One region of the Aeromicrobium sp. 636 genome, then DNA from elsewhere that is predicted to be linked to it. Evidence: predicted binding sites of a transcription regulator. Region 1 holds the regulator's gene; each other region holds the start of a gene.
What was found. Region 1 encodes HrcA, which represses chaperone genes, less so after heat shock. Its sites were predicted from a motif close to TTGGCACTCGNNNNNNNCGAGTGCCAA; they were not measured.
Positions count from the first base shown of each region.

Region 1 (9,528 bases):
GTCGACCTCGACGCCGGACTCATTGAGAACGTCGACGGTCATGTGCTCCCCCGGCGGACTCGGCGGCGGGCCGGCCCTTCGCCTCGTAGTCGTCGTAGGCGGCCACGATGCGGCCGACCAGCTTGTGGCGGACCACGTCGTTGCTCGTCAACCGGCTGAAGTGCACGTCGCGCACGTCGCCGAGGATCTGCTGCACGATGCGCAGGCCGCTCGTGGCGCCACCGGGCAGATCGACCTGCGTGACGTCGCCGGTGACGACCATCTTGGAGCCGAAGCCCAGACGGGTCAGGAACATCTTCATCTGCTCGGCGGTGGTGTTCTGCGCCTCGTCGAGGATGATGAACGCGTCGTTGAGCGTGCGGCCGCGCATGTACGCCAGCGGCGCGACCTCGATGACGCCCGACGTCAGCAGCTTGGGGATCGTCTCGGGATCGAGCATGTCGTGCAGCGCGTCGTAGAGCGGACGCAGGTACGGGTCGATCTTCTCGCTGAGCGTGCCGGGCAGGTAGCCCAGCCGCTCGCCGGCCTCGACCGCGGGCCGGGTCAAGATGATGCGGGTGACCTCCTTGGCCTGCAGCGCCTGCACGGCCTTGGCCATCGCGAGGTAGGTCTTGCCGGTGCCGGCGGGCCCGATGCCGAACACGATGGTGTGCTCGTCGATCGCGTCGACGTACTTCTTCTGGTTGAGCGTCTTGGGACGGATCGTGCGGCCCCGGCTCGACAGGATGTTGTGGCTCAGCACGTCGGCCGGGCGCTCCTGCGTCTCGGTGCGCAGCATGGTGATGCTGCGCTCGACGGTCTCGGCGTTGAGCGCCTGACCCGTGCGCAGGATCGTCACGAGCTCGTCGAGGAGACGCTCGACGAGCGCCATCTCGGCGGGCTCGCCGATGAGGGTGACCTCGTTGCCACGGGCATGGATCTTCGCCTCGAAGGCGGACTCCATCAGACGCAGGAACTCGTCGGCCGGACCGAACAGGGAGACCAGGGGGACGGAGGCGGGGATCGTGACCGTGTGCCGGGCCTCGGAGATGTCTTGTGTCATACCCCTCCAGTCTACGGTTCGGACGCAGTCGACGCAGCCACGTCGGCTCAGGCCAGGAAGAGCTTGGAGACGTCGACCCCGGCCAGCACGTGGGCGTGGGCGTGGAAGACGGTCTGGCCGGCGTTCGCACCGGTGTTGAAGACCAGGTTGTAGTCCTCGTACCCCTCCTGCGCCGCGATGGCCCGCGTCTGGGCCAACAGCTCGGCGGCGATCGCCGGCTCGGCCTGCGCGAGCGCGGCGGCGTCGCGCTGGTGGACCTTCGGCACGACCAGCACGTGCACGGGCGCCTTGGGGTTGATGTCGCGGAACGCCAGCGTGTGCTCGCTCTCGGCGACGACGTCGGCCGGGATCTCGCCCGCGACGATCTTGCAGAAGATGCAGTCAGCAGCCATGCGCCGACTCTAGCGACCTCCCGAGATTTGCTCCGCAACTGACCTTTCAGGAGCTCTGAAAGGTCAGTTTGGGAGCAAATCTCGGGGCGGGGAGGTCACTTGAAGGCGTCGCGCAGGCGACTGAAGACGCCGCGGGAGCTGTGGCTGACGACCGGGTCGACGTGCTCCTCCTGGCGCGCGGTGGCGAGCTGCTCGAGGAGCTCACGCTGCGCGGCGTCGAGGTCGCGCGGCGTCTCGACCACGACCTGGACCGTGAGGTCGCCGCGACCCGAGCCGCGCAGCCGCGGGACCCCGAAGCCACGGGTGACGATCGTCTCGCCGGACTGGGTGCCCGCGGGCACGTCGATCGCGACGGACTTCTCGAGGTCGGGGAGGTCCTCACGCTCGGCGTCGAGCGTCGGCAGGTCGATCCGCGTGCCCAGCGCCGCAGCGGTCATCGGAACGGTGACCTGGCAGACCAGCGCGTCGCCCTGGCGGGTGAAGACGGGGTGGTGCGCGACCTTGATCTCGATGTAGAGGTCGCCGGCCGGTCCGCCACCGGCGCCGACCTCGCCCTCGCCGGCCAGCTGGATCCGGTTCCCGTCGTCGACGCCGGCCGGCACGGTGACCTGCAGGCTCCGACGCGACCGCACGCGACCTTCGCCGCCGCACTCGCGGCACGGGTCGGGGATGACGGTGCCGTAGCCGTGGCACGTGGGGCACGGACGCGAGGTGCGGATGTCGCCGAGCAGCGAGCGCTGCACGTGGTGGACGCTGCCGTGTCCGTGGCACGTCCCGCACGCGACCGGCTCGGAGCCCTCGTTCGCACCGGAGCCGTCGCAGACCTCGCACGTGACGGCCGTGTCGACCTTGATCTCACGCGTGACGCCGAACGCCGCCTCGGCGAGGCTGACCGAGAGGCGCAACAGCGCGTCCTGACCGCGCTGGACCCGGGACCGCGGACCACGCGACGACGTCTGCCCGAAGAACGCGTCCATGATGTCGTCGAAGCTGAAGCCCTGGCCGAAGCCGCCGCCCATCCCGCCGCCGGACAGCGGGTCGCCGCCGCGGTCGTAGACGGACCGCTTCTGCGGGTCCGACAGCACCTCGTAGGCCGTCGTGACCTCCTTGAAGCGCTCGGACGCATCGGGAGCGTCGTTGACGTCCGGGTGCAGCTGGCGCGCCAGCCGGCGGTACGCCTTCTTCAGCTCCTCGGGGGTGGCCTCGCGGGAGACGCCGAGCAGTTCGTAGTAGTCCAAGATCTCTTCTCTTTCGCAGTCAGTCGCGAGGTGGGCGCTCAGCCGTCGGCGAGGATGCGGCCGACGTAACGGGCGACGGCGCCGACGGCGGCCATCGTGGCGGGATAGTCCATGCGGGTCGGTCCCATCGTGCCCAACTGGGCGTAGGACTCGCCATCGGGGCCGTACGTGCTGGCGACGACGGCCGTCCCGGACAGGTCGTCGCGGCCGGTCTCGCGACCGATGCGCACGTGGGGACCGGTCGTGGCCTCGCCGAGCAGACGCAACAGGACGACCTGCTCCTCCATCGCCTCCAGCACGGGCCGGATGGCGGTGTCGAAGTCGGCGCCGAACCGGGCCAGGTTCGCGGTGCCGCCGACGGCGACCCGCTCGTCGGACCGCTCGTTGGAGAACGTGTTGGCCAGGGTCGTGACGATCGAGGACACGACCGGGCGGTCGTCGACGTCGAACGTGTCGATGAGGTCGGCCAGGTGCAGGGAGGCCTGCGGCAGTCGCTCGCCCAAGGTAGCGCGCACGATGCGCGACTTCAGGTCGGCGAGCAGCTGGTCGCCCGGGGTCTGGGCCAGCTCGACGATGCGCTGCTCGACGCGACCGCTGCTGGTGATGACGACGATGAGGACGCGCGAGCCCTCGAGGGCCACGAGCTCGACGTGGCGCACGGTCGAGCGGGTCAGCGACGGGTACTGCACGATCGCGACCTGGTTGGTCAGCTGGGCCAGGATCTTGACGCTACGCATGACGATGTCGTCCACGTCGATGGCGCCGGACAGGAAGGTCTCGATGGCGCGGCGCTCGGCGACGGAGAGTGCCTTCACCTCGGCCAGGCGGTCGACGAACATCCGGTAGCCCTTGTCGGTCGGGATGCGGCCGGCGCTGGTGTGCGGAGCGGTGAGGTACCCCTCGTCCTCCAGGGCGGCCATGTCGTTGCGGATCGTGGCGGACGAGACGCCGAGGCGGTGGCGCTCGACCAGGGCCTTCGATCCGACCGGCTCCTGCGTCGCGACGTAGTCCTCGACGATCGCACGCAGGACGTTGAGACGGCGGTCCTCGATCACGCTGTCACCTCCACGCTGCTGGCACTCGACCCGGGTCAGTGCCAGTCTACCGGCGAGTCACACGGCGGTGCGCCTGCACGAACCCCTCGCCGACATGGCAATCTGTCGGGGTGAGTGAGGTGTCCGTGCGCGACGACGGTTCGATCGAGGTCGTCGACGCCGATGAGGTCCTGATCTACACCCCCTATGCCGTCACGGCGCCCGACGGCACCACCGTCGAGCACGAGTCCCGTGGCGGGACGATGGCCTCGGTGTGGGCCACGTCCGTGGGCGAGACGTTCGTCGAGGTCTCCCACCTGGGCCACGGTCCCGCCGGTGGCGAGCTGGTGATGGTCGTGACGCGTCCGGGCCACTCCCCCGACGTCGCCCTCGGCGCCCTGGTCACCGACGAGGTCCCCGACACCGTTCCGGACTCCTGGCCCGCCGCCGTCGACCTGGCGATCGGCCTGATCGTCGACGACACCCTCGACAGCGGGTCCAAGGACGACATCGAGGCGTTCCACCAGCGACTGCTCGGCGTGTGGTTCGGGCATGGCTGACCGGTACGGCTCCGACGTCCTGTCCGGCGACTGGCGCAAGCCCAAGCGGGGCCGCTCGACCGAGCTGGCCGCCGACCTCGGTCTCGTCGTCGAGGAGGCCTCCAGCGGCTTCGTCGGCGAGATCACGCGCGTCGAGCGCGACCTGGGCACCGTCGAGCTGGAGGACCGCCGGCTGCGCCGCAAGGTCTTCCCGCTGGGGCCCGGCTTCCTGATGGAGGGCAAGCCCGTCGTCCTGGTCGCGCCGACCCCGAAGGCCGCCACCGCGCCCACCCGCACCGCCTCGGGATCGCGCCTGGCCGCCGACACCCGCGCCAAGGTGGCACTGCCCAGCCGCATCTTCGTCGAGGGTCGCCACGACGCCGAGCTCGTCGAGAAGGTGTGGGGCGACGACCTGCGCGCCGAGGGCGTCGCGGTCGAGTACCTCGGCGGGATCGACGACCTGGCCGCGATCGTGCGCGACTTCCAGCCCACCGCGAAGCGGCGCCTCGGCGTCCTGGTCGACCACCTCGTGCCCGGCTCGAAGGAGCAGCGTCTCGCCGACGAGGTCAAGCACGTGCCGCACCTGCTGGTGGTCGGCCACCCCTACGTCGACGTGTGGCAGTCGGTGAAGCCGCAGCGCCTCGGGATGGAGGCGTGGCCCACGATCCCGCGCCACGTCGAGTGGAAGAAGGGCGTCTGCGCCCACCTCGGCTGGCCCCACGCCGAACAGGCCGACATCGCCCGGGCCTGGAAGGCGATCCTCGGACGCGTCGACTCCTGGACCGACCTCGAGCCCGCCTTCCTCGGCCGGGTCGAGGAGCTCATCGACTTCGTCACCCAGCCGGCGTAGGACTCAGTCCACCGCGTCGCGGATCAGCGGACCGGTCATGCAGTGGCCGCCGCCGCGGCCGCGCCCCAACTCGGCGCCGACGATCTCGATGACCTCGAGCCCGGCCTGGCGCAACAGCGAGTTGGTGTGGGTGTTGCGGTCGTAGGCCACCACGACGCCCGGCTCGAGGGCGACGAGGTTGTTCCCGCTGTCCCACTGCTGGCGCTGGATGTCGTACTCGCTGCCGCCGGTCTCGACGACCTGGAACTTCCCCACCCCCAGGGCCTTCGCCACCACCTCGAGGAACGGGGTGTCGTCGTGATCGATCACCTCGATGCCGGGTGCGACGTCCGAGGGCACGATCGTGAAGGCATGGATCGTGTTCACGATCTCGGGATAGACCGTCACGACGTCACGGTCGGCGAACGTGAAGACCGTGTCGAGGTGCATCGCCGCCCGCAGCTTCGGCATCCCCGCCACGATGACCCGCTCCGCCGCGCCCTGCTCGAACAGAGCCTTGGCCAGCTGCGTGATGCCCTGCCGCGAGGAGCGCTCGCTCATCCCGATCAGCACGACGCCCCCGCCGGGCACCATCACGTCGCCGCCCTCCACGGTGGCGGTGCCCCAGTTGATCTCCGGGTCGCCCCACCACACGGTCGACCCCACGAACTCCGGGTGGAACTCGTAGATCGCCTTCATCAGGAGCGTCTCGTCCTTGCGCGCCGCCCAGTAGAGCGGGTTCAGCGTCACCCCGCCGTGGACCCAGCAGGTCGTGTCGCGGGTGTAGAGGGTGTTGGGCAGCGGGGGCATCAGGTACTCGTGGCCGCCGTGCGCCTGGCGGACGAGGGCGCGGTACCCCGCAGAGAGGTCGCTGGGCAGCTCGCGGGTCGACAGGCCGCCGATGAGGTAGCGGCTGAGGTCGGCCGCCGCGAGGCCGTCGAGGTACGCCCGGGTCTCCTCCACGAGCCCGATGCCGACCTCGTTCGGGACGATCTTGCGGTCCAGCAGCCAGGTGCGCGCGGCGGGGTCGGCCATCGTCTGGGCGAGCACGTCGTGCAGCTCGACCACCTCGATGTCGCGCGCTCGCATCATCGCCACGAAGTCGGCGTGGTCGCGCTGGGCGTGCTCGACCCACAGCACGTCGTCGAACAGCAGGTCCTTGCAGTTGGACGGCGTGAGCCGCTCGTGGGCCAGCCCCGGCTCGCAGACCAGGACCTTGCGGAGCCGGCCCACCTCGGAGTGGACGCCGTAGGCGTCGGACGGCTGGGTCATCGGAGGTCCTTCCGGTGGTGGCGGGTCACACGTCGATCCCGCCGGTCACGAGCGTGTAGACGCCGGCGATCGCGCCGACGCAGATGATCAGGAAGAGCACGAGCTCGGCCCGGGTGAAGATCCGTCGGCCACGTTCGGTGCGCGCCCGGACGTACAGCAGTGCTGCCGGCGCGTAGACCAAGCACGACAGGAGCAGGAAGGGCGGCCCGGCCGCCACGAAGAGGAAGATCGCGTAGGCCACGGCCAGCACGGCGATGACGGCGTGCCGTCGCCGGTGGCGTGCGTCGTGCTCGTAGGTCTCGCCCGTGACGGCGAGCTTGAGCGCGTAGGCGGCGGCCAGCAGGTACGGCACCAGCACCATGCACGTGCTCAGCGCCAGCATGAAGTCCAGCGAGTCGCTGATCAGCAGCGTGAGGCCCAGCAGCACCTGGGCGCCCACGGTGGTCGCCAGCAGCGCGCCGACCGGCGTGCCGTGGTCGTTCTCGCGCCCCAGCGCGGCTGGCATGTCCTCCGCCCGGGCGGGAGCGTGCATGACCTCGGCCGCCATCAGCGTCCACGCCAGGTAGGCGCCGAGCACGGACACCACGACGCCGGCGCTGACGAACCACTCGCCCCACGGCCCGACGACGCCCTCGAACAGGCCGACCATCGACGGCTCTCGCGTCTGGGCGATCCGGGACCGGTCGAACGCCCCGTAGGAGACCATCGTCACCAGGGCGAACAGCGCCAGGACGCTCAGGAAGCCCAGCACGGTGGCGGTGCCCACGTCCTCACGGCGCTGGGCGTGGCGCGAGTAGACGCTGGCGCCCTCGACCCCGATGAACACGAACGTCGTGATGATCATCGTGTTCTTGACCTGGTCGGTCAGCGAGCCGAGCTCGTCCCGGGCGAGGAAGTTGGCGCGGAACACCTCCGGATCGAACTGCGTGGCCAGCACGACCACGAACACCAGGATCGGCACCAGCTTGCAGATCGTGACGATCCGGTTGACGACCGCCGCGTCCCGCACGCCGCGGGCGATGAGGAAGTGGAACACCCACACCCCGACCGTCGAGACGGCGACCGCCAGCAGCGTGCCGCCGCTGCCGAACCCCGGCAGGAACGCACCGATCGTCGCGGTGATGAACACCCAGTAGAAGGCGTTGCCGGCCACGCCGCTGGCCCAGTAGCCGATCGCGGAGTTGAAGCCGACGTAGTCGCCGAAGCCGGCCTTGGCGTAGACGAAGACGCCGGCGTCGAGCTCGGGTCGGCGCAGGGCCAGGTTCTGGAAGCACAACGCGAGCATGAGCATGCCCGTGCCGGCCAGCGTCCACGCGATGAGCGCGCCGGCCACGCCGGTGGTCGTCGCGAAGCCGCCCGGCAGTGAGAAGACCCCGCCGCCGACCATGGAGCCGATCACCATCGCGGTCAGGACCGGGCGGCCGACCTTGGTGACGGTGGAGTGATGCGTCGTCGTGCCCGCCTCGCCCATGGAGTTGAACGTAGCCGAATCAGGGCCGGTCCGCGCTCAGCCGAGCGCCTCGACCGCCTCCAGGACGACCCGGTCCGCCATGAGGCGCCCGGTGCGGGTGAGCACCATGCGGTCGCCGACCGGCGTCAGCCAGCCGGCGTCGACCAGCCGATCGGCGCCGCCCAGCAACGCGGTCTCGATGCCCTCGGCGAGACGGATCCGCAGCATGACGTCCTCGAGGTGCCGCGCTTCGGCATCCGGGCGCTCGCCGTCGGCGCGCGGCGACTCCCCCGCGGTCAGCCGCTGGGCGTAGGCCGCCGGGTGCTTGACGTTCCACCAGCGCTCACCGCCGACGAAGGAGTGCGCTCCGGGACCGACGCCCCACCACTCGCCGCCGTTCCAGTAGCCGATGTTGTGACGGCACCGCGCGGCCTCGTCCCGGGCCCAGTTGGACAGCTCGTACCAGTGCAGTCCGGCGGCCGCCATGAGGTCGTCGGCCAGGAGGTACTTGTCCGCGGTCTCGTCGTCGTCGGGCATGACGACCTCGCCGCGGCGGACCTTGCGGGCGAAGGCCGTGCCTTGCTCGACGATCAGGGCGTAGGCGCTGATGTGGTTCGGTTCCATGGCCAGCGCGGACTCCACGGAGTGCCGCCAGTCGTCCATCGACTCGGTCGGCGTGCCGTAGATGAGGTCGAGACTGACCTGCTCGAATCCGGCCTCGCGCGCCCAGGCGACGGCCTGCGGGACCCGCTCGGGATCGTGGGTGCGCTCGAGCACCGACAGGACGTGGGGCACCGCCGACTGCATGCCGAACGAGATCCGGGTGAACCCGCCCTCGCGCAGCTCGGCCAGCGACTGCGGCGAGACGCTGTCGGGGTTCGCCTCGGTCGTCACCTCGGCACCGGGCGCCAGGCCCAGCCGGTGGTCGACCGCGCGCAGGAACCGCACGAGGTCGCCGGCCGGAACCTGCGACGGTGTGCCGCCCCCGACGAACACGGTGTCGACCGTGCGCTCGGGGACGAGCGACAGCTCCGCCAGGGCCGCCTCGATGTAGGTGGCCCTGGACGCGCCGATCACGTCGGGTCCGCCGAGCTCGTCGGCGGTGTACGTGTTGAAGTCGCAGTAGCCGCACCGCACGGAGCAGAACGGCACGTGCAGATAGATGCCGAACGCCACGCTCCCAGAGTACGCGGCCCCGAATCAGGCCTCGACGTAGAAGCTGTTGAGCAGGTCGGCGTTGCGCTCCTCGACGACGCGGCGCTTGACCTTCATGCTCGGGGTGATCTCACCGGACTCGATCGACAGGTCGTGGTCGAGCAGGGCCCACTTCTTGATCGTCTCCCAGCGGTTGAGCCGCGAGTTGAGCTCGTCGACGTACCCGGCCATCTCGGCCTGCATCCGGTCCGACGCGGCGATCTCGGCGTAGGACGCACCGGCCATGCCGTGGCTCTCGGCCCAGGCCTCGGCCGCGTCCGGGTCGAGCGTGATCAGGGCCGAGCAGAAGTTGCGGTCGTTGCCGTGGACGACCATCTGGCTGGCCAGCGGGCACACGGCCTTGAACGTGCCCTCGACGTGCGAAGGGGCCACGTACTTGCCGCCGGAGGTCTTGAACAGGTCCTTCTTGCGGTCGGTGATGCGCAGGAAGCCGTCGGCGTCGAACTCGCCGATGTCGCCCGTCGCGAGCCAGCCGTCCTCGGTCAGCGCCGAGGCCGACTCACCCTCGAGGTTGTGA
Region 1 is NZ_WNJU01000001.1:996,397-1,005,924, forward strand. Features, by position in the region: gene ybeY (rRNA maturation RNase YbeY) at 1-42, opposite strand, end outside; gene GL325_RS04860 (PhoH family protein) at 20-1,042, opposite strand; gene GL325_RS04865 (HIT domain-containing protein) at 1,090-1,434, opposite strand; gene dnaJ (molecular chaperone DnaJ) at 1,530-2,672, opposite strand; gene hrcA (heat-inducible transcriptional repressor HrcA) at 2,711-3,727, opposite strand; gene GL325_RS04880 (hypothetical protein) at 3,838-4,266, shown strand; gene GL325_RS04885 (DUF3097 domain-containing protein) at 4,259-5,095, shown strand; gene GL325_RS04890 (arginine deiminase) at 5,099-6,346, opposite strand; gene GL325_RS04895 (basic amino acid/polyamine antiporter) at 6,372-7,817, opposite strand; gene hemW (radical SAM family heme chaperone HemW) at 7,854-8,972, opposite strand; gene GL325_RS04905 (long-chain fatty acid--CoA ligase) at 8,997-9,528, opposite strand, start outside.

Region 2 (9,528 bases), on a different contig from region 1:
GATGTCGAGCGCGCCGTTGTACCAGCCGACGACGTCCGGTGCCGCGTAGACGCCGGCCAGGTCCTCACCGGGGACCCCGAGCTCGCGGTCGCGTCGCGCGCCGACGCCGTAGATGACGGCGTCGTGGTGCTGCAGCACCTCCTGGTGCGAGATGTCGCGGCCCACCTCGACGTTCATCACCATCTTCGTGCGGGGGTGCTTGTAGGCCCAGTGGAAGAGCTCGGCGAACTTCTTGGTGTCGGTGTGGTCGGGGGCCACTCCCCCGCGCACCAGCCCACCCGGCACGGGCAACCTGTCGATCATCGTGATCTTCGCGTCGGTCGAGAGCAGCAGCTCGCGGGCCGCGTAGGCCGCTGCCGGGCCGGTGCCCACGATGGCGATGGACAACGGGCGCACCAAATCCCCGCCCATCTCGTCCCACGTGTGGGTCTGCGGGCTCTCGCGCTCGGGACGCTGCTCGAAGTACGCCGCGTTCAACTGGGCGAACACCGCCTCGGAGCCACGCAGCAGGTCGATGGCCTTGGGGGCCGCGACCGGGCACGCGTCGGCACAGGCGCCGCAGTCGATGCAGACCTGCGGATCGACGTACAGGATCTCGGCCGTGCCGAAGTCGGGCTCGTCCGGCGTGGGATGGATGCAGTCCACGGGGCAGACCGAGACGCACGAGGCGTCCTTGCAGCAGGACTGGGTGATCGCGTAGGCCACGGTGGTCTCTCGAGGGGTCGGCGGTGCGTCGGCGGGCGCTCAGAGCATGTGGACGGTGCGGTAGATCCGCATCGCCGACGGCGTCAGCAGGCCGACCTCGGAGAGGAAGTCCATGAGGTGGACACAGCTCATCCGCATGAGGTTCTGGTGGTGGGTGTTGGCCTTGACGGCCGCCTTGGCCTCCTCGGGATCGAGGCCGACGTTGGCGTAGACGTCGTCGTTGACCAGCGAGTCGACGATGATGGCCGCCACGATCGCGATGGCCAGTGCGGCCAGGTGCCGGCGCGGCTTGGAGATGCCGGAGAGGTGCTCGCGGATCTCCAGGCGCGCGAACTTCATGTGGCGCGCCTCCTCGACCACGTGGATCTTGCTGCTCGTGCGCACCTCCTCGAGCACGTTCTCGCCGCGCATCCAATCGCGCTGCATGACGTCGAGGACCTCCTCGGCGACCAGGATCGCCGCGTAGGACATCTCGCCGTTGGCGGTGGTGCGGAAGACGCGGGCCAGCTCGTGGAAGAGGCGGCGCGGACGGTAGTGCGGGACGCCCATCTTGCTGCAGGTCTTGCTGAACATCAGCGAGTGGCGGCACTCGTCGGCGATCTCGGTGAGGGCGAAGCGGAACTCCGGGTCGCCGTAGTCGGCCGAGTACTGCGAGCGCAGGACCATCGACTGCAGCATCGTCTCGAACCAGATGCCGGTGCTCATGATGGAGCCGACCTCGTGACGGGTGAGGTCGATCCGCTGCTGCTCGCTCATCCGGTCCCACAGCGCCGTGCCGTAGAGCGTCGACCACTCGGGGTTGAGCCCGTACTTGGTCGGATCGAGGGGCTTGGCCCAGTCGATCTCCTGATCGGGGTCGTACGACAGGACGGCGGCCGACTCGAGCAGACGCTCGAGCTCGGTGTCCATGTCGATGGACTGGCGGAACTCGACGGCGGCGCGATCGTCGGTGACGGTCATGGCGGTCTCCTCGGTCATCGGATGTGACATTGTGAATGTAACATAGGATGTGAGGCGCGTCACGGGGTTTCCCGCGGGCTGGACAGCAGGCAGGTCACGACCTACTGCATTGGGCTGTACTCGTGCCCCATTGGGCCCATGATGTTGTGCATGCCCAAGCGCACCCCTTCCGACCGGACGGCCGAAGTCGCAGGAGCATTCGCGGCCTGGCTGCGCCGGCGCCGCGAGGAGCTCTCGATGACGCAGGAGGAGCTGGCGCACCAGTCCGGCCTGAGTCGCAACCAGATCCAGAACCTCGAGAACAACCGCAACAACAACTCCGTCGGACGATCGTCGGCCAACCCGAGCCTGGACACGATCCTCGCCCTGGAGGCCGCCCTCGGCCTGGAACTGGGCGACCTCATGGTGCAGGTGCGCGAGTTCATGGAGTCCGGCAAGCGCTGACCCCGTCGCCGCCGGCGGACCCGTCGCGGCGGTGCCATTCGGCGAGGACCTGCTCGAACAGGTCGGCCGCGTCGCGCAGGGCCGCGGCGAAGGCCCGCCCCTGGTCCGGCGACCTCGCGTAGGACTCGGCCGCATAGGCGAGCTCGGGGCGATCGGCGGGCAGAGCGCCCAGCAGGATCACGACCCACGCCCCGCCGGGCACGGGGAACGTTCGGGCGTGCTGTTCGTCCTCTGCCGTCGCTCCGGTGCGGTGATCGGTGCACCACCACGGGCAGGTGGTCACTGGCGTTGTCATGGGAGACGTCCTATCAACGGGAGCGGACACCGGGTCGGGACCTAGGTTATTGGGCTCGTCCCGCGCTGTCCTCCCCCGTCTCACCCAGGGGACGACGAAGGCCCCGGGCAGCGCCCGGGGCCTTCGTCGTGCAGAGCAGTCGATCAGTGATTGTGACCGGCGTGCTCGTCGCCCTCATCGGCCGGCTTGTCCACCACGAGAGTCTCGGTGGTGAGCAGCATGGCCGCGATCGAGGCGGCGTTCGCCAGAGCCGAACGCGTGACCTTGACCGGGTCGAGGATGCCCTGCGCGAGCAGGTCACCGTACTCGTCGGTCGCGGCGTTGTAGCCCTCGCCCGACTCGCGCACCTTCGACACCACGACCTCGCCGGAGACGCCGCCGTTGCGGGCGATCCACTCCAGCGGGGCGTCGGCACCCTTGCGGACGATACGCACGCCCAGGGCCTCGTCGCCGGTCAGGTCCAGGTCCTTGTCCAGCACGGCGACCGCGTGGACCAGCGCCGAGCCACCGCCGGGGACGATGCCCTCCTCGATGGCCGCGCGGGTCGCCGAGACGGCGTCCTCGATGCGGTGCTTCTTCTCCTTGAGCTCGACCTCGGTGGCCGCGCCGACGCGGATGACGCAGACGCCACCGGCCAGCTTGGCGAGGCGCTCCTGGAGCTTCTCGCGATCCCACTCGGAGTCGGTCTGCTCGAACTCGGCCTTGATCTGGGCCACGCGGCCCTCGACCTCGGCCTGGTCGCCGCCGCCGTCGATGATCGTCGTGTCGTCCTTGGTGACGACGACGCGACGGGCGGTGCCCAGCACCTCGAGGCCGACCTGGTCGAGCTTGAGGCCGACGTCGGTGGTGACGACGGTCGCGCCGGTCAGGGTCGCGATGTCCTGCAGCATCGCCTTGCGGCGATCACCGAAGGCCGGAGCCTTGACCGCGACGGACGTGAACGTGCCGCGGATCTTGTTCACCACGATCGTGGACAGGGCCTCGCCCTCGATGTCCTCGGCGATGATGAACAGGCTCTTGCCCGACTGGACGACCTTCTCCAGCAGCGGCAGGAGGTCGGCCACGGCCGAGATCTTGCCCTGGTTGACGAGGATGTAGGGATCGTCGAGGACGGCCTCCATGCGCTCGGTGTCGGTCACCATGTACGGGGACAGGTAGCCCTTGTCGAACTGCATGCCCTCGGTGAACTCGAGGTCGGTGCCCATGGTGTTGGACTCCTCGACGGTGATGACACCGTCCTTGCCGACCTTGTCGAAGGCCTCGGCGATGAGCTCGCCGATCACCGAGTCACGGCTCGAGACCGTGGCGACGGCGGCCATGTCGGCCACCGAGTCGATCACGCGAGCACGCTCGTGCAGCTCGGCGGTGACGGCCTCGACGGCCTTCTCGATGCCCTTCTTCAGGCCGACCGGGTTCGCGCCGGCCGCGACGTGGCGCAGGCCCTCGTGGACCATGGCCTGGGCCAGGACCGTGGCGGTCGTGGTGCCGTCACCGGCGACGTCGTTCGTCTTGGTGGCGACTTCCTTGGCCAGCTGCGCGCCGAGGTTCTCGAACGGGTCGTCCAGCTCGATCTCACGCGCGACGGACACGCCGTCGTTCGTGATCGTGGGGGCGCCCCACTTCTTGTCGAGGACGACGTAACGGCCCTTGGGGCCGAGGGTCACCTTGACGGTGTCGGCAAGCTTGTCGACACCACGTTCGAGGGCGCGGCGTGCGCCCTCGTCGAATTCCAGAATCTTGGGCATGAGTGCTCCCTGAAGAGGTTGGGCGGGTGGACTCAGGCGATGACGGCGAGGACGTCACGGGCGTTGAGGATGAGGAACTCCTCGCCGCCGTGCTTGACCTCGGTGCCGCCGTACTTGCTGAAGAGGACCTTGTCGCCGACGGCAACGTCGACGGGGATGCGCTCGCCGCTGTCGCTGACGCGACCGGGGCCCACGGCCACGACCTCGCCCTCCTGCGGCTTCTCCTTGGCGGTGTCGGGGATGACGAGACCCGACGCGGTGGTCTGCTCGGCCTCTCCGGCCTTGATGACGATGCGATCTTCGAGCGGCTTGATGGTGACCGACACTGGTCGACCTCCCCTTTCGGATGAGTAACGTTCGGGTTGGCACTCACCCGGGGGGAGTGCCAGACCTCAGCGTAGCACCGGCTGGCACTCACCCCAACGGAGTGCCAAGCACCCGGAGCGCGACGGGGGCCGGGCCTCGGCCCGGCCCCCCGCCGGTCTCAGCCCTTGGCCCGGATCGTGCGCAGGTTGAGCACCCGGTATCCGGCGTCGAACTCGAGGTCCTTGCTGAAGTAGTCCGCCGTCGACCACAACAGCGGAACGACGTCGTGGCGCTTCAGCAGGGACTCCTCGGCCTCCGACCACGTGGCGCAGCGCTGGTCGCCGTCCTCACCGGCCACGCGCTCGACCAGGGCGTCGTACTGCTCGTTCTTGATGCGCCCGTAGTTGTACGAGCCACCTTCACCGAGGTTCGAGCTGGTCTTGGTCACCATCGGGAACGGACTGCGTGCCTCCGAGATCATCGGGAAGACCACGAGGTCCCACGGCTCCCGCTCCTCGTAGACGATGGCGACCAACTGCGCCAGGCTGCCGTTCTTGACCTCGACGTCGATGCCGATGTCGCGCAGCGCCTCGGCGAGGTACTCCGGACCGGAGTTCTGCGACTCCATGCCGACGACGATCACCGACAGCGTCTTGCCGCCGGGACCATAGCCGGCGTCAGCCAGAGCAGCCTTGGCCGCGGCGGCGTCGAACGGCAGCGTGTGCTGCTCGTTCGTCTCGTCGTAGCACTCCATCGTCGGCGAGAGCATCGTCCTGATCGGGTCGGCGACACCGAACGATGCGGCCTTCGCATAGCCCTCGGCGTCGACCGCCTGCGCGATGATGCGCCGCACCTGCGGATCGGCGCCGGGGCGACCCGGGCGCTGGTTGAACATGAGCGACTCGGTGCCGTTGGCCCGGCCCTTGATCGGCTCGTGCTCCTTCGTCAGTCGCGCGGCGTCCCTGCCGACGATCGAGACGATGTCCGCCGCGTCGGTCTCGAAGAGGTTGGCACGCGTGGAGTCGGCGGTCACGATCTTCATCGTGATGCGCTCCGGCAGCGAGGCGTCCTCCTCGACCGCCGGGGAGTCCCACCGCTCGAGGACGTAGGAGTCGCCGCGAGTGCTGGACGCCAACCGGTACGGCCCCGAGCCCGCCGGCACCGTCGCGAGCTTCTCGGTGTCCGCCAGACCGGACGGGCAGACGATGAAGGCACTGCGCAGACCGTCGAGCATGTCGATGTGCGGGCCCTTGAGCTCGATGGCCAGCGTGTGGGCCTCGTCATCGGCCACGACCGACTTCACGCCCGCCGCGCCGAACATGCGGCCCGTCAGGACCGAGCCCGTCGAGGGGTCGGCGAGGCGCTCGATCGACGCCGCGACGTCCGAGGGCTTCAGCGGCGATCCGTCGCTGCAGGTCAGGTTCTCCTTGATGACGAACTCGGCGCGCGTGGGCGTGTTCTTCCAGCTCGACGCGATCGCCGGGACGTACTCCCCGGACTTCAGGTCGATGCGGATCAACGTGTCGTAGAGCGCCTCGTAGACCTGGCTCGCGCCGTTCTCATAGGCGCTCAGGGCCGGGTCGAAGGTGTCGACGTCGTTCCGTACGGCGAGGGTGATGTCCTTCGGGGCCTCGCCGGCGGCGACGTCCGTCGTGTCTCCACCGCCGCTGCACGCCGTCAGGGTGACGGCGGCGAGCGCCGCCGCCAGTGCCGACGAAATGGTCTTCTGGTGCACGGCATGTCCTTCGGTCGTGTGATCTGGGTCTCACCGCATTCTGGGGGCCGTTCCCGATTTAGTCAAACATGAATTCAACTTTGATTTAGCCCCGACAGAGGCACGCCGCGCCGAGGGTCCACGCAGCACCCCGGCCGACCGACGACCCGCCCCCACTACGATGGATGGCCCCTGGTGCCGGTCCATCGACGCGGCACCGGACCATGCGGCGCCGCCCCCGGGTCGCGCGCCCCTGAACCCGGGCCTGCGTGGCCGGAGAGGAAGACTTGACCCAGAGCGTTGCGATCATCGGAGCAGGACCCAGCGGGATGGCCCAACTGAGGGCCTTCGAATCGGCGGCGCGAGCCGGCGCCGAGATCCCCGAAATCGTCTGTTACGAGAAGCAAGCCGACTGGGGCGGGCAGTGGAACTACACCTGGCGGACCGGCCTGGACGAGCACGGCGAGCCGGTCCACTCGAGCATGTATCGCCACCTGTGGTCGAACGGCCCGAAGGAGGCCCTCGAGTTCGCCGAGTACACCTTCGACGATCACTTCGGCCGGCCGATCTCGTCGTACCCGCCTCGCGAGGTGCTCTGGGACTACATCAACGGCCGCGCCGAGAACAGCGGAGTGAAGAAGTACGTCCAATTCTCCACCGTCGTGCGCTGGGTCGACTTCGATCCGCAGACCGAGCGGTTCACCGTCACCGTCGAGGACCTCGAGACCGGCACGACGTCCGCGCGGGAGTTCGACCACGTCGTCGTGGGCTCGGGTCACTTCAGCACCCCGAACACGCCGTACTTCACCGGCATCGAGACGTTCCCCGGTCGCCTCTGCCACGCGCACGACTTCCGCGGCGCCGAAGGGCTCGCCGGCCAGGACGTCCTGCTGATCGGCGCCAGCTACTCGGCCGAGGACATCGGCGTGCAGTCGTTCAAGATGGGCGCCCGGTCCGTCACCTTCAGCTATCGCACCGCGCCGATGGGGTTCGACTGGCCCGAGGGCATGGAGGAGCTGCCGCTCGTCGAGCGGTTCGACGGCTCGGTCGTGCACTTCTCCAACGGTGAGACGCGGCGCTTCGACGCCGTCGTGCTGTGCACCGGCTACCTGCACCACTACCCGTTCCTGCCGTCGGACCTCGCCCTGGACTCGCCGAACTGCCTGTACCCGGACCACCTGTACCGCGGCGTGGTCTCCGAGGCGAACGACCGGCTGTTCTACCTCGGCGCCCAGGACCAGTGGTTCACGTTCAACATGTTCGACGCGCAGGCCTGGTACGTCCGCGACGTGATCATGGGCCGGATCGCCCTGCCCGATGCTGCCGAGCAGCGGCGCGACATCGACGCGTGGCGCGAGCGCTTCGCGTCCCTGCAGACCGCCGGCGACGAGATCCGGTTCCAGGCCGACTACATCCGCGACCTGATCGACCTGACGGACTACCCCGCGTTCGACCTGGACCGCGTGGTCGAGATCTTCCTCGCGTGGAAGGCGGACAAGCAGGAGGACGTCCTCACCTACCGGGACAAGGTCTACCCCTCCGTCCTCACCGGCACGATGGCCTCGGTCCACCACACTCCGTGGCTGCAGGAGCTGGACGACAGCCTCGAGCGCTACCTGTCCGATCCCGTCGACGACGAGGTCGCCACGTTGGTCACCGAGGAGGAGGACCGGGCCGCGACGACCTGAGGGCCGGACGCGGGGACAATGTGACCCATGGACCTGGCGACCTTCGAGTCACTGCTCGACGACGAGGGCCAGATCCTCTTGGGGCACATCGCCGAGCACTCGGGCTCCGAGTCCGATCTGGCGCTCGGCACCCGGCTGCGTCGTGACCACCCTGCGGAGCTGGTCGCCGCCGCCATGTCGCAGCACGCACTGCGGCGGCGAGCGACGGCGAAGTTCGGCGAGGATGCCGCGCGGATGTACTTCACGCCGGACGCCCTCGAGCAGTCCACCCGTTCTCCCGTCGCCGCGCACCGGGCCGCCCGCCTGGTCGAGCTCGGCGGCACGCGCGTCGTCGATCTCGGGTGCGGGATCGGTGGCGACCTCATCGCTCTGGCGCGCGCCGGGCTTGCGGTCCGCGGCATCGAGCAGGACCCCGTCCGCGCCCGGATCGCCCGGGCGAACCTCGCGGCACTGGACCTCGACGGGACCGTCGAGGTGGGCGATGCCACCACGACGACGCTCGAGCCCGACGAGGTGGCATTCGTCGATCCGGCCCGCCGCGACGGCACGGGTCGCACGTTCCGGCTGGACGCGCTCGTCCCGTCGTGGGACTTCGTGACCGGTCTGCTGCGCGGACGCGCCGTCGCCAAGGTGATGCCCGGCATCGCCCACGACGCGGTGCCACCCGGCGTGCAGGCCGAGTGGGTGTCCGACGGCGGCGATCTGGTCGAGGCCTGCCTGTGGGGCGAGGGCTTCGGTCCCGGCCCCGCACGCCGGGCCACGATGCTGCCGTCGGGGGCGACGATGGTCGACCGCGGCACCGTCGCCGCCACCGGTCCCGTGTTGTCCCATCTGGTCGAGCCGGACGACGCCGTCATCCGCGCGGGGCTCGTCGCCGAACTGGCGGACGACCTCGGCGGACACCTGCTCGATCCGCACATCGCGTGGGTCACGACGGACTCCCCCGAGGCCGAGCCGTACGGCCGCGCGTTCCGGGTCGAGGCGGAGCTGCCCTTCCGCGAGAAGCAGTTGCGGACGGCCCTGCGCGAGCGCGACATCGGGACGCTCACCGTCAAGAAGCGCGGCGTCGACATCGTCCCCGAGCGGCTCATCGCGCGACTGAAGCTCACGGGGTCGCGGTCCGCCACGGTCGTGCTGACCCGCGTCGCCGGCGAGGGTCGCGCCTTCCTGGTCGAGCGGTGTCGCTGACCGGTAGCGTCGGGCCATGCCCGCCAGCGTCGACCTCAACGTGGACCTGGGCGAGTCGGCCGAGCGATGGGCCTCCGGCGAGGACCGCCGACTGCTCGCCCTCGTCACCAGTGCCAACGTCTGCTGCGGCGCGTACGCCGGCGACGACGACCTGATCGCGTCCACCTGCAGCGCGGCCGTCGAGCACGGCGTCGCCATCGGCGCCCAGGTCGGTTACCCGGACCGCGAGGGCTTCGGCCGGCGCGACATGGACCTCGCCCCGCGGGATCTGGCCGAGGAGGTGCGTCGACAGATCGACCACCTCCGGGCGCTGGCCGCCCCGTTCGGCGGCGTCGTCAGCTACGTCAAGCCCCATGGCGCGCTCTACCACCGGATCAGTCACGACCCGGCCCAGGCCGCGGCGGTCGTGGAGGCCCTCCTGGGCGATGCCCTGCCACTGCCCCTGGTCGGGATGCCGGGCTCGCTGGCGCTCCAGTTGGCACG
Region 2 is NZ_WNJU01000004.1:347,040-356,567, reverse strand. Features, by position in the region: gene GL325_RS14600 (FAD-dependent oxidoreductase) at 1-705, opposite strand, end outside; gene GL325_RS14595 (diiron oxygenase) at 745-1,665, opposite strand; gene GL325_RS14590 (helix-turn-helix domain-containing protein) at 1,816-2,109, shown strand; gene GL325_RS14585 (hypothetical protein) at 2,087-2,404, opposite strand; gene groL (chaperonin GroEL) at 2,548-4,149, opposite strand; gene groES (co-chaperone GroES) at 4,182-4,475, opposite strand; gene GL325_RS14570 (ABC transporter substrate-binding protein) at 4,634-6,190, opposite strand; gene GL325_RS14565 (NAD(P)/FAD-dependent oxidoreductase) at 6,439-7,857, shown strand; gene GL325_RS14560 (methyltransferase domain-containing protein) at 7,885-9,045, shown strand; gene GL325_RS14555 (5-oxoprolinase subunit PxpA) at 9,062-9,528, shown strand, end outside.
Region 2: a site for HrcA is predicted at 4,557-4,583, ahead of groES (co-chaperone GroES). Genes of this name have one in related genera too.

Region 3 (9,528 bases), on a different contig from region 1:
GTCCGCCGAGGTGTCGAAGGGCGCCAGCGCCGAGCCCACGGCCACCAAGAAGCCGAAGGCGCAGAAGTCCGAGAAGTCCGAGCCCACGGCGAAGGCGACGAAGAAGCCCAAGCCGGAGCCCACGACCGAGCCGACCGTCGAGCCCACCGCGACCCGCTCGATCGCGGTCGGCGTCTACAACCAGATCGGCATCGGCGGTCTGGCCGCCCGGGTCGCCGGGCAGGCCCGGGGTGCCGGCTGGAACGTCGCGGCGGTCTCCGACTGGCGCGGCAGCGTGCCACAGGACACGGTCTACTTCCCCGCGGGACAGCAGGCCGAGGCCGCGCTGCTGGGTCAGGACCTGGGCATCGTCCGGCTCATGCCCGCCACCGCGAACATGTCCTCGTCGTCGCTCACCGTCGTGCTGGCCAGCCCCCGGTGAGCTTTCGTGCCGCGCCATAATGGGGACATGACCGACCCGGGGCAGATGCTGCTGGCCCTCGACTTCGACGGAACACTCGCTCCGATCGTGGAGGACCCGGAGGCGGCGTACATCCACCCGAAGTCGCTGGACGCCCTGCGTCGTCTCGGGCCCGTGCTGGGCGCGATCGTGATCATCACCGGGCGCCCGGTCGACCAGGTCCGCCGACTCGGCCGGTTCGAGGAGGGCCCCGGTCTGGAGCACCTCGTCGTCTTCGGGCAGTACGGAGCCGAGCGCTGGGACGCGGCCACCGGCCAGGTCCGCCGCCCCAGCCGCCCGCAGGGCGTCTCCGACCTCGCCGACTGCCTGCCGCAGTGGCTCGAGGACCATGGCGCCTCGCGGATCCGTGTCGAGGACAAGGGACTGGCCATCGCGCTGCACACCCGCGGGGTCGCCCCGGGTCTGCTCGACGAGTTGCGACCCCAGATCGAGGCGCTCGCCGCCGAGGTCGGTCTGCACCTCGAGCCGGGTCGCCAGGTCATCGAGTTGCGTGCGTCGGGCTCGGACAAGGGCCAAGCGCTGCGCCGGGCGATCGAGCCGACGCAGCCCCACATCGTCATGTACGCCGGTGACGACCTCGGCGACCTCCCCGCCTTCGAGGAGGGACTCGCGTTGCGCGCCGACGGCATCGACGTCACGCTGGTGTGCTCGGCCTCGGCCGAGCAGGATGCGCTGGTGCCGCTCGCGGACGTCGTCCTCGACGGCCCCGACGCCGTCGCGACGTGGCTGAACGAGTTGGCCGACTCGCTCGTGCCCGCCTGACCGGTCACCGCGCCTGCCGCACCTCACCGCGTCCGTCTCATCACTTGGACGTAGTAGACGTATCGTGAGACGCCGTCCTACGCTGAACCCACTCATCCCGAGGGGCAGAGGGACACGGCCCGACGAAGCCCCAGCAACCAGCCGATCACCGGCCAGGTGCTAATTCCGTCCGTGGCCGAACGCCGGCCCGGAGAGATGAATGGAGCCTTCGTGAGCGTCACGACCCCGGACCAGACCACCACCCCCCTGCGTGAGGGCGCCTTCGGCAAGGCGACGTGCCTGAAGTGCCGCGAGTGCGGAGCGACGCGCGAGCTCGGCCCGCACTACGCCTGTTACGAGTGCTTCGGTCCGCTCGAGATCGGCTACGAGTTCGGCACCGTCACCCGCGAGCAGATCGAGGCCGGGCCCGCGAACATCTGGCGCTACAAGGCGCTGCTGCCCGTGCCGGACGACATCGAGACCAGCCCCAACCTCGAGCCCGGCTTCACCCGGCTGCTCGACGCGCGCAACCTCGCCGCCGAGCTGGGCCTGACGCGACTGTGGGTCAAGGACGACAGCACCAACCCGACCAACTCCTTCAAGGATCGCGTCGTGGCCTGTGCGCTGAGTGCCGCGCGCGAGTTCGGCAGCAAGGTCTTCGCCTGCCCGTCCACCGGCAACCTGGCGAACGCGGTCGCCGCGGCCGGGGCCCGCGCCGGCATCCGCACCGTCGTGTTCATCCCGAGCGACCTCGAGACGCCCAAGCAGGTCAACTCGGCGATCTTCACCGACAACCTCGTGGCCGTCGACGGCACGTACGACGACGTCAACAAGCTCGCCAGTGAGATCGCCGGTGAGGACCCGGGCTGGGCGTTCGTCAACGTGAACGTCCGGCCGTTCTACGCCGAGGGCTCCAAGACCCTCGGCTACGAGATCGCCGAGCAGCTGGGCTGGCGACTCCCGGACCAGGTGGTCATCCCGGTCGCGTCGGGCTCGCAGCTGACCAAGGTGCACAAGGCCTTCCGGGAGCTCGTCGAGCTCGGGCTGGTCGAGGACAAGCCCTGCCGGATCTTCGGCGCGCAGGCCCGGGGCTGCAATCCCGTCGCGACCGCCTTCAAGGATGGCGTCGACGCGATCCGCCCGGTCAAGCCCGACACGATCGCCAAGTCGCTGGCGATCGGCAACCCCGCCGACGGCGTCTACGTGCTCGACATCGCGCGAGCCACCCAGGGCGCCGTCGAGGAGGTCGACGACGAGCAGATCCGCGACGCGATCGTCCTGCTGGCGCGCACGGAGGGGATCTTCACCGAGACCGCCGGCGGCACCACGGTGGCCGTGTTGAAGAAGCTCGTCGAGACCGGGCAGCTCGACCCGTCGCTCGAGACCGTCGTGATCAACACCGGCCACGGCCTCAAGACGCTCGACGCCGTCGCCGGCTCGGTCGGTCCGCGAGCGACCATCGCCCCCACCTACGACGCCTTCACCGCGGCCGGCATCGCCTGATCCGTCCGACCCACCCCTTCTTCTGAGGAGCACCCCATGGCCGTGTCCGTCCGTATCCCCACCATCTTGCGCAGCTACACGAACGACGAGTCCCAGGTCAGCGCCGAGGGCGAGAACCTCAGCGCCGTGATCGAGTCGCTCGAGGCGACCTACCCCGGCATCCGGGCGCGGATCGTCGACGAGGACGGCAAGTTGCGCCGGTTCGTGAACGTGTACGTGGCGGAGGAGGATGTCCGTTTCGCCGACGGTCTCGACACCCGCACGGTCGACGGCACGCAGATCTCGATCATCCCGGCGGTCGCCGGCGGCTGCTGAGCCACCGATCGCCGGATCCGATTCACGCTGCGGCCACGGCTGGCGATACGCTGGAGGTGGGTCCGGCCGCGGGCCTTTTCGCGCAGAACAGGTGGTCACATGGTGCATGGCACCGTCAAGTGGTTCAACTCCGACAAGGGGTACGGCTTCATCGCCGTCGACGGCCAGGACGACGTGTTCGTCCACTGGTCGAAGATCGCGATCAACGGCTTCAAGACCCTCGAGGACGGTCAGACCGTCGAACTCGAGGTCGTCGACGGCCCGAAGGGACGCGAGGCCGAGAACGTGCAGCCTCAGCACTGACGGGCTGGATCGGCCCCGGTGCGGGGTGGCTTGAGTTGTGGTGATTAGCACTCGTATAGTGAGAGTGCTAGATCCACTTCTACCCATTGTCGGAGACACGCACCCATGGCTAAGTCCATCGCATTCAACGAAGAAGCCCGGCGCGGGCTCGAGCGCGGCATGAACCAGCTCGCCGACGCCGTGAAGGTCACCCTCGGCCCGAAGGGCCGCAACGTCGTCCTCGAGAAGAAGTGGGGAGCCCCCACGATCACGAACGACGGCGTCTCCATCGCCAAGGAGATCGAGCTCGAGGACCCCTACGAGAAGATCGGCGCCGAGCTCGTCAAGGAAGTCGCCAAGAAGACTGACGACGTCGCCGGTGACGGCACCACGACGGCCACCGTCCTGGCCCAGGCGCTCGTGCGCGAGGGTCTGCGCAACGTGGCCGCCGGCGCCAACCCGATGGGCCTGAAGAAGGGCATCGAGACCGCGGTCGAGGCCATCAGCGCCCAGCTGCTGGACATGGCCAAGGACGTCGAGACCAAGGAGCAGATCGCCTCCACCGCGTCCATCTCGGCCGCCGACCCGACGGTCGGCGAGATCATCGCCGAGGCCATGGACAAGGTCGGCAAGGAAGGCGTCATCACGGTCGAGGAGTCGAACACGTTCGGCCTCGACCTCGAGCTGACCGAGGGCATGCGGTTCGACAAGGGTCACCTGTCGGGCTACTTCGTCACCGATCCCGAGCGCATGGAGACGGTCCTCGAGGATCCGTACATCCTGATCGTCAACAGCAAGATCAGCACCGTGAAGGACATGGTCCCGGTGCTGGAGAAGGTCATGCAGACCGGCAAGCCGCTGGCGATCATCGCCGAGGACGTCGAGGGCGAGGCCCTGGCCACCCTCATCGTCAACAAGCTCAAGGGCACCTTCAAGTCGGTCGCCATCAAGGCCCCCGGCTTCGGTGACCGCCGCAAGGCCATGCTGACCGACATCGCGATCCTCACCGGTGGCGAGGTCATCAGCGAGGAGGTCGGTCTCAAGCTCGAGAACGCCGATCTGACCCTGCTGGGCACGGCGCGCAAGGTCGTCACGTCCAAGGACGAGACCACCATCGTCGAGGGTGGCGGCGACGAGGCCCAGATCGCCGGCCGCGTGGCCCAGATCAAGGCCGAGATCGAGAACAGCGACTCGGACTACGACCGCGAGAAGCTCCAGGAGCGCCTCGCCAAGCTGGCCGGCGGCGTGGCCGTCATCAAGGTCGGCGCGGCCACCGAGGTCGAGCTCAAGGAGCGCAAGCACCGCATCGAGGACGCCGTTCGCAACGCGAAGGCGGCCGTCGAGGAGGGCATCGTCCCCGGTGGTGGCGTCGCGCTGGTCCAGGCCAGCAAGGCCGCGTTCGAGAAGCTCGAGCTCACCGGTGACGAGGCGACCGGCGCGAACATCGTGCGCCTGGCTGTGTCGGCCCCGCTGAAGCAGATCGCCATCAACGCGGGCCTCGAGGGCGGAGTCGTGGCCGAGAAGGTCGCGAACCTCGAGCCCGGCCAGGGCCTCAACGCGGCCACCGGCGAGTACGTCGACATGATCGCCTCGGGCATCATCGACCCCGCCAAGGTGACGCGCTCGGCGCTGCAGAACGCCGCGTCCATCGCCGCGCTGTTCCTGACGACCGAGGCTGTCGTCGCTGACAAGCCCGAGCCCGCCGCCGCCGGTGGCGCGCCGGACATGGGCGACATGGGTGGCATGGGCGGCATGGGCTTCTGAGTCCACTGCTGTACCTCACGGAACCCCGGCACCTCGGTGCCGGGGTTCCGTGCGTTCAGCGCAGGCTCGAGGTCGCGTGCTCGCTGCGCACCGGCGCAGTGGCGAAGGCGACGCCCGCGACCACGAGGGGGATGGCGATGCCGACCGTGGCCAGCAGGGCCCACGGGATGGCGACGAACGCCTCGCCGTAGCCACCGGTCATCGACGTCGCAGCCCGCATGCCGGGCAGGACCCCGACGAGCAGGCCCAGCATGCTCCCGAGCCCGCCGATCAGCAGGGCGGCGGCCGCAGCGCTCCACCGCGTCGTCGACGGGCGAGCGCCGACGGAGACGAGGGTCGCGGCGTCCTCGCGCCCGTCCAGCCGGGCCAGCGCGACGGCGGTCGCGGTGGCGAGGCCGACGACACCCACGCCCAGCAGCGTGAGCAGGACGAAGATCAGGTGGTAGCTCGCGAAGCGGGCCTCCTGCTGGACCTCGACGCTGACGCCGGGCACCTTCTCCAGCGCCGTCAGCTGGTCGTCGGAGGGCGCCGGACCGCGGCGATCGACGACGGCGGACGTGGCCACGAAGTCCAGGCCGAGCGACCGGGCCAGGTCCGGCGGGATGACGACGCGCGCGAGCGGGCTCCTGACCCCGTCGGGCACCGGTTCACCCTCGAGGTCGGCAGGCACGGCGGGAATCACCAGCGGTGTCCCCGAGCCGGACTCCTCGGCGTCGACGTCCTCGAGCGTTGCGGCGAGGCGACCGTTGCGGACGGCGGCCGTGGGGCCGGCGAGGGCACGTCCCGCGTCGAGCGCAGCGACGGCCTCGGGCTCCAGTGCCACGCCCCAACCCTGCACCGTGTCGGCATCGGCGACGACCACGTCGAACCGGGTGTTGTCGTACTGGATTCCGGAGGGTCCGGAATGCGAGAACTCCACGGAGACGTGTTCGTCCTCGGCGGGGGTCCCCATCGGCAGCAGGGCCACCCCCTCCGAGGCTCCGGCGCGCACGGCCGACTCGAGGGCCTCGGCGGACTCGCCGTACACCGTGACCGCACCGACGGGGAGGGGGTAGATCACCGATTCGGTGAGGCGGTCCTGGTTGTCGCTGAACGAGCCGATGCCCAGTGCGGTGACGGCCGCGACGCCCGCCATGACCGCGGCGATCGCCGGCGCCGTGCGCATGCGGTGGCGGTCGGCGTCACGGGCGGCGAGGCGTGCCGGCAGTGGCAGTGCCGCCGACGCCTTGCTCGTGACGTGGACCAGTGTCGGCGTCATGAGCGCGACTCCGGCGCCGAGCAGCGTCGTCCAGGCGGCGATCAAGATCGAGTCGGAGCTTCTCGAGGCGATGCCGAGCGCCCCGGCGGCCACGAGCACGATGCCGACGGCGAGCCATCGACGGCCGGGCCGGGTGTCCCGTCCGGCGGGCGTCGCGGGCAACGTCGCGGCGGTGATGAGCGCCGCCGCGACGGAGGAGCCCACGGCCACCGCCGCGAGGAAGGGCCACAGCGCGAGGTCGCCCAGCGATGCGACGGTGTGCTGTCCCTCGTCGAGGCGGTTGATCACCGCGACGAGTGCGAGCCACCCGGGCACGGCGAGCAGCAAGCCTCCCGCGGCACCGAGAACGCCGGTCACCAGGCCGACGGCCGTGATGGTGCGACGCAGATCGGCCTGCGTCCCTCCGGTCGACGCGAGCAGGTCGAGTTCGTCGCGTCGTGCCCGCGCGGTGACGCCGAAGGCCGGGATCGTCAGCAGGACGATCAGCAGCATGATCGGCAGGTAGAGCACGACGGCGAACGTGAGGTCGGTCGCCCCCATGACGAGTGCGGTGTAGATGCCCGCGAACAGGACGGGAAGTCCGATGAGGGACGCGGTGAGGAAGGAGCGGCGGCGATGCGCGCTCACGTCCCTGCGGGCGAGGCGCATCGCGACGCGCCAGGAGCCGCTCATGCCGCTCCACCGCCCGCGGTCGAGCGGTCGACGATCTTGCCGTCCCGCAGGAAGACCACGGTGTCGGCCCACGCCGCGTGGCGCGGGTCGTGGGTGACCATGACGGCTCCGGCTCCGGCGTCGACCCGCTCTCGCAGTCGCTTCATGATGTCCTCTCCCGTCGTGGAGTCGAGCGAGCCGGTGGGCTCGTCGGCGAGGATGAGCCGGCGCTCGCCGACCAGCGCGCGGGCGATGGCGGCCCGTTGTCGCTCCCCGCCCGAGACCTGGTCCGGCCGGCGCCGCTCGGCGTCGATGAGGTCGAGCTCTGCCAGCGCCGCACGGGCAGCGGCCATCGAGGCCTTGAAGGACATGCCGTCCAACTCCAGCGGGAGCGCGACGTTCTCGGTCAGCGACAGCGTGCGGATGAGGTTGAGCTCCTGGAACACGTAGCCGGCGGAGCGCCGCCGCACGCCCGCCAGCGCGGCGGCGGAGCAGCTGGCGAGGTCCACGCCGTCGACGACGACGGTGCCGTCGTCGGGCAGGTCGAGTCCGCCCGCGAGCCGCAGAAGCGTGGACTTCCCCGATCCCGACGGGCCCATGACGGCGACGAACTCACCGACCGAGACCGTCAGGTCGATCCCGTCGACGGCACGGATGGTGAGGTCACCGTCGGGGTACCAGCGCGTCGCGCCCCGGATCTCCAGGACCACGTCCCGGTCCGCCTGTGTCATCGTCATTGTCCGTCCTTGGTGGTGAGTCGGTCCTCGACGTGATCGAGCCAGCGCACGAGCGCCTCGGTGTCGAAGATGCGGCGTTCGAGCACCAGCTCGGCACCGAGTCCGGAGGTCCCGGAACGTTTCTGCGCCGTGAGGTCGCGGAGTCGTTCGATTCCGGCCGCACGATGGCGTTGCACGACGTCGCGGACGTCGACGTCGTCCGCGTCGACGGCCAGCGCCAGCTTGATGGTCAGCTCGTCGCGCGGGTCGGGGTTGGTCAGCGAGGGGTCGTCCCACCAGTGAGCCAGCGCCTCGCGTCCGGCCGCGGTGATCGCGTACTCCTTGCGGTAGTCGTCCGTGCCGTCCCCGACCGGCTCGACCAGGCCGTCCCGCTGCAGGCGGCCCAGCGTGGAGTACACCTGCCCGATGTTGATCGGCCAGGTCCCGCCCGTGCGGCGCTCGAACTCGGCGCGCAGCTCGGCGCCGTAGTGCGGTGTCGCGGCCAAGAGCGCGAGCAGTCCGTGTCTGACACTCATGATACTGAGTATGCATACCCAGTATGTTCTGGTCAAGGATGGTCGGTGGCGGGGGATTTCGCCGCGATGTCGCGGGGCGCGCGCCACCGGTGCACCCGCGCGGACCGAGCCCACGGGACAATGGGCCGGTGACGACGTGGCAGCAGTTGACCCGTACCGACGACCGGCTGACCGACGAGCACCGGGCGCGACTGATCGCCGCGGGCGTCGAGCCGGAACGGTTGGAGGCGGTCGACTGGCGCCGGATGGACGGGCCGCTGCCCTCCTGGTGGAACGATCTGGGCAACGCGCTCTACGCCGCCGAGGGGGCCCGCCTGCCCGACCACGTCGTCGAGGCGCTCACCACCTTCTACTTCCGCGACACCGTCATCGTGATCGGCGCACCCTTGGACCAGCTGACGTCTCTGTTGGTGGGCGGCGACGAGGCCACGGTGTTCCTGGACCAGCGCGTCGTCCTCACCGCCGGCGAGGTCTACTGCGGGCCCGGGTCCTCCGTCGTCCTGCACGGACCCTTGGTGGCCACGCGCTCGCCCGTGGTGGATGCGCGCAACGGCGGCCGCGTCGTCGCCGCCGGAGATCAGCTGTGGGCGGCGGGGGTCTACATCGCCACGGACGACATGCACCGGCTGGAGGACGCGGCCACGGGGGAGCGGATCAACCCCTTCGGCGCCACCATCTCGATCGGGCACCACGTGTGGCTCTGTCGCGATGCGGTGGTGTCCGGACACGTCGACATCGGCGAGCACGTGTGCGTCGGTCTCCGCGCGGTCGTGCGGGGCCAGAAGGTGCCGTCGCACGTCGTCGTCGCGGGGTCCCCGGGGCGCGTGGTGCGGGAGGGGACAACGTGGTCTTTCGGAGATGAGCCGTGACTCTCGCTTTGTCCCGTGATTGCAGGTAACCTCCGCATATCGGCCGTCCGTCGCTGGATTTCCCGCGCATGACCCGATTCCCCTCCTGTAACCCGCAGTAACATCTGATGTGACTTGGGCAACACTGGTGAATTTGTGCAATGCGCGGACACATGCGCCGTGAATGCCCTACTTTCAAAGGAAAGCAGGGGCGTCGCGTCACTTGATGCCGGGTCGGTGGGGGAAGCCGGCGCGGGGGAGATCGAGTGGCGGGAGTCGAGCGGGGGATGCCCACGGGCACGTATCGACACCGAGTCATGACGCTCTTGGCTGGTACGCAGACACGAGACGGCACGTGAGCGCAAGGTGAGGCGGAGGGGTCCGCAGCTCGGCACCAAGGCTCGCATTGGGGAGTGGGAATGAGTTCAGCGATCGATGGGCGAGACGACGTCGT
Region 3 is NZ_WNJU01000002.1:161,039-170,566, forward strand. Features, by position in the region: gene GL325_RS07395 (LytR C-terminal domain-containing protein) at 1-421, shown strand, start outside; gene otsB (trehalose-phosphatase) at 449-1,222, shown strand; SAM riboswitch class I at 1,312-1,424, shown strand; gene thrC (threonine synthase) at 1,433-2,704, shown strand; gene GL325_RS07410 (MoaD/ThiS family protein) at 2,741-3,019, shown strand; gene GL325_RS07415 (cold-shock protein) at 3,119-3,322, shown strand; gene groL (chaperonin GroEL) at 3,428-5,065, shown strand; gene GL325_RS07425 (hypothetical protein) at 5,121-6,995, opposite strand; gene GL325_RS07430 (ABC transporter ATP-binding protein) at 6,992-7,711, opposite strand; gene GL325_RS07435 (PadR family transcriptional regulator) at 7,708-8,226, opposite strand; gene GL325_RS07440 (hypothetical protein) at 8,355-9,095, shown strand; gene GL325_RS07445 (sugar transferase) at 9,494-9,528, shown strand, end outside.
Region 3: a site for HrcA is predicted at 3,367-3,393, ahead of groL (chaperonin GroEL). Genes of this name have one in related genera too.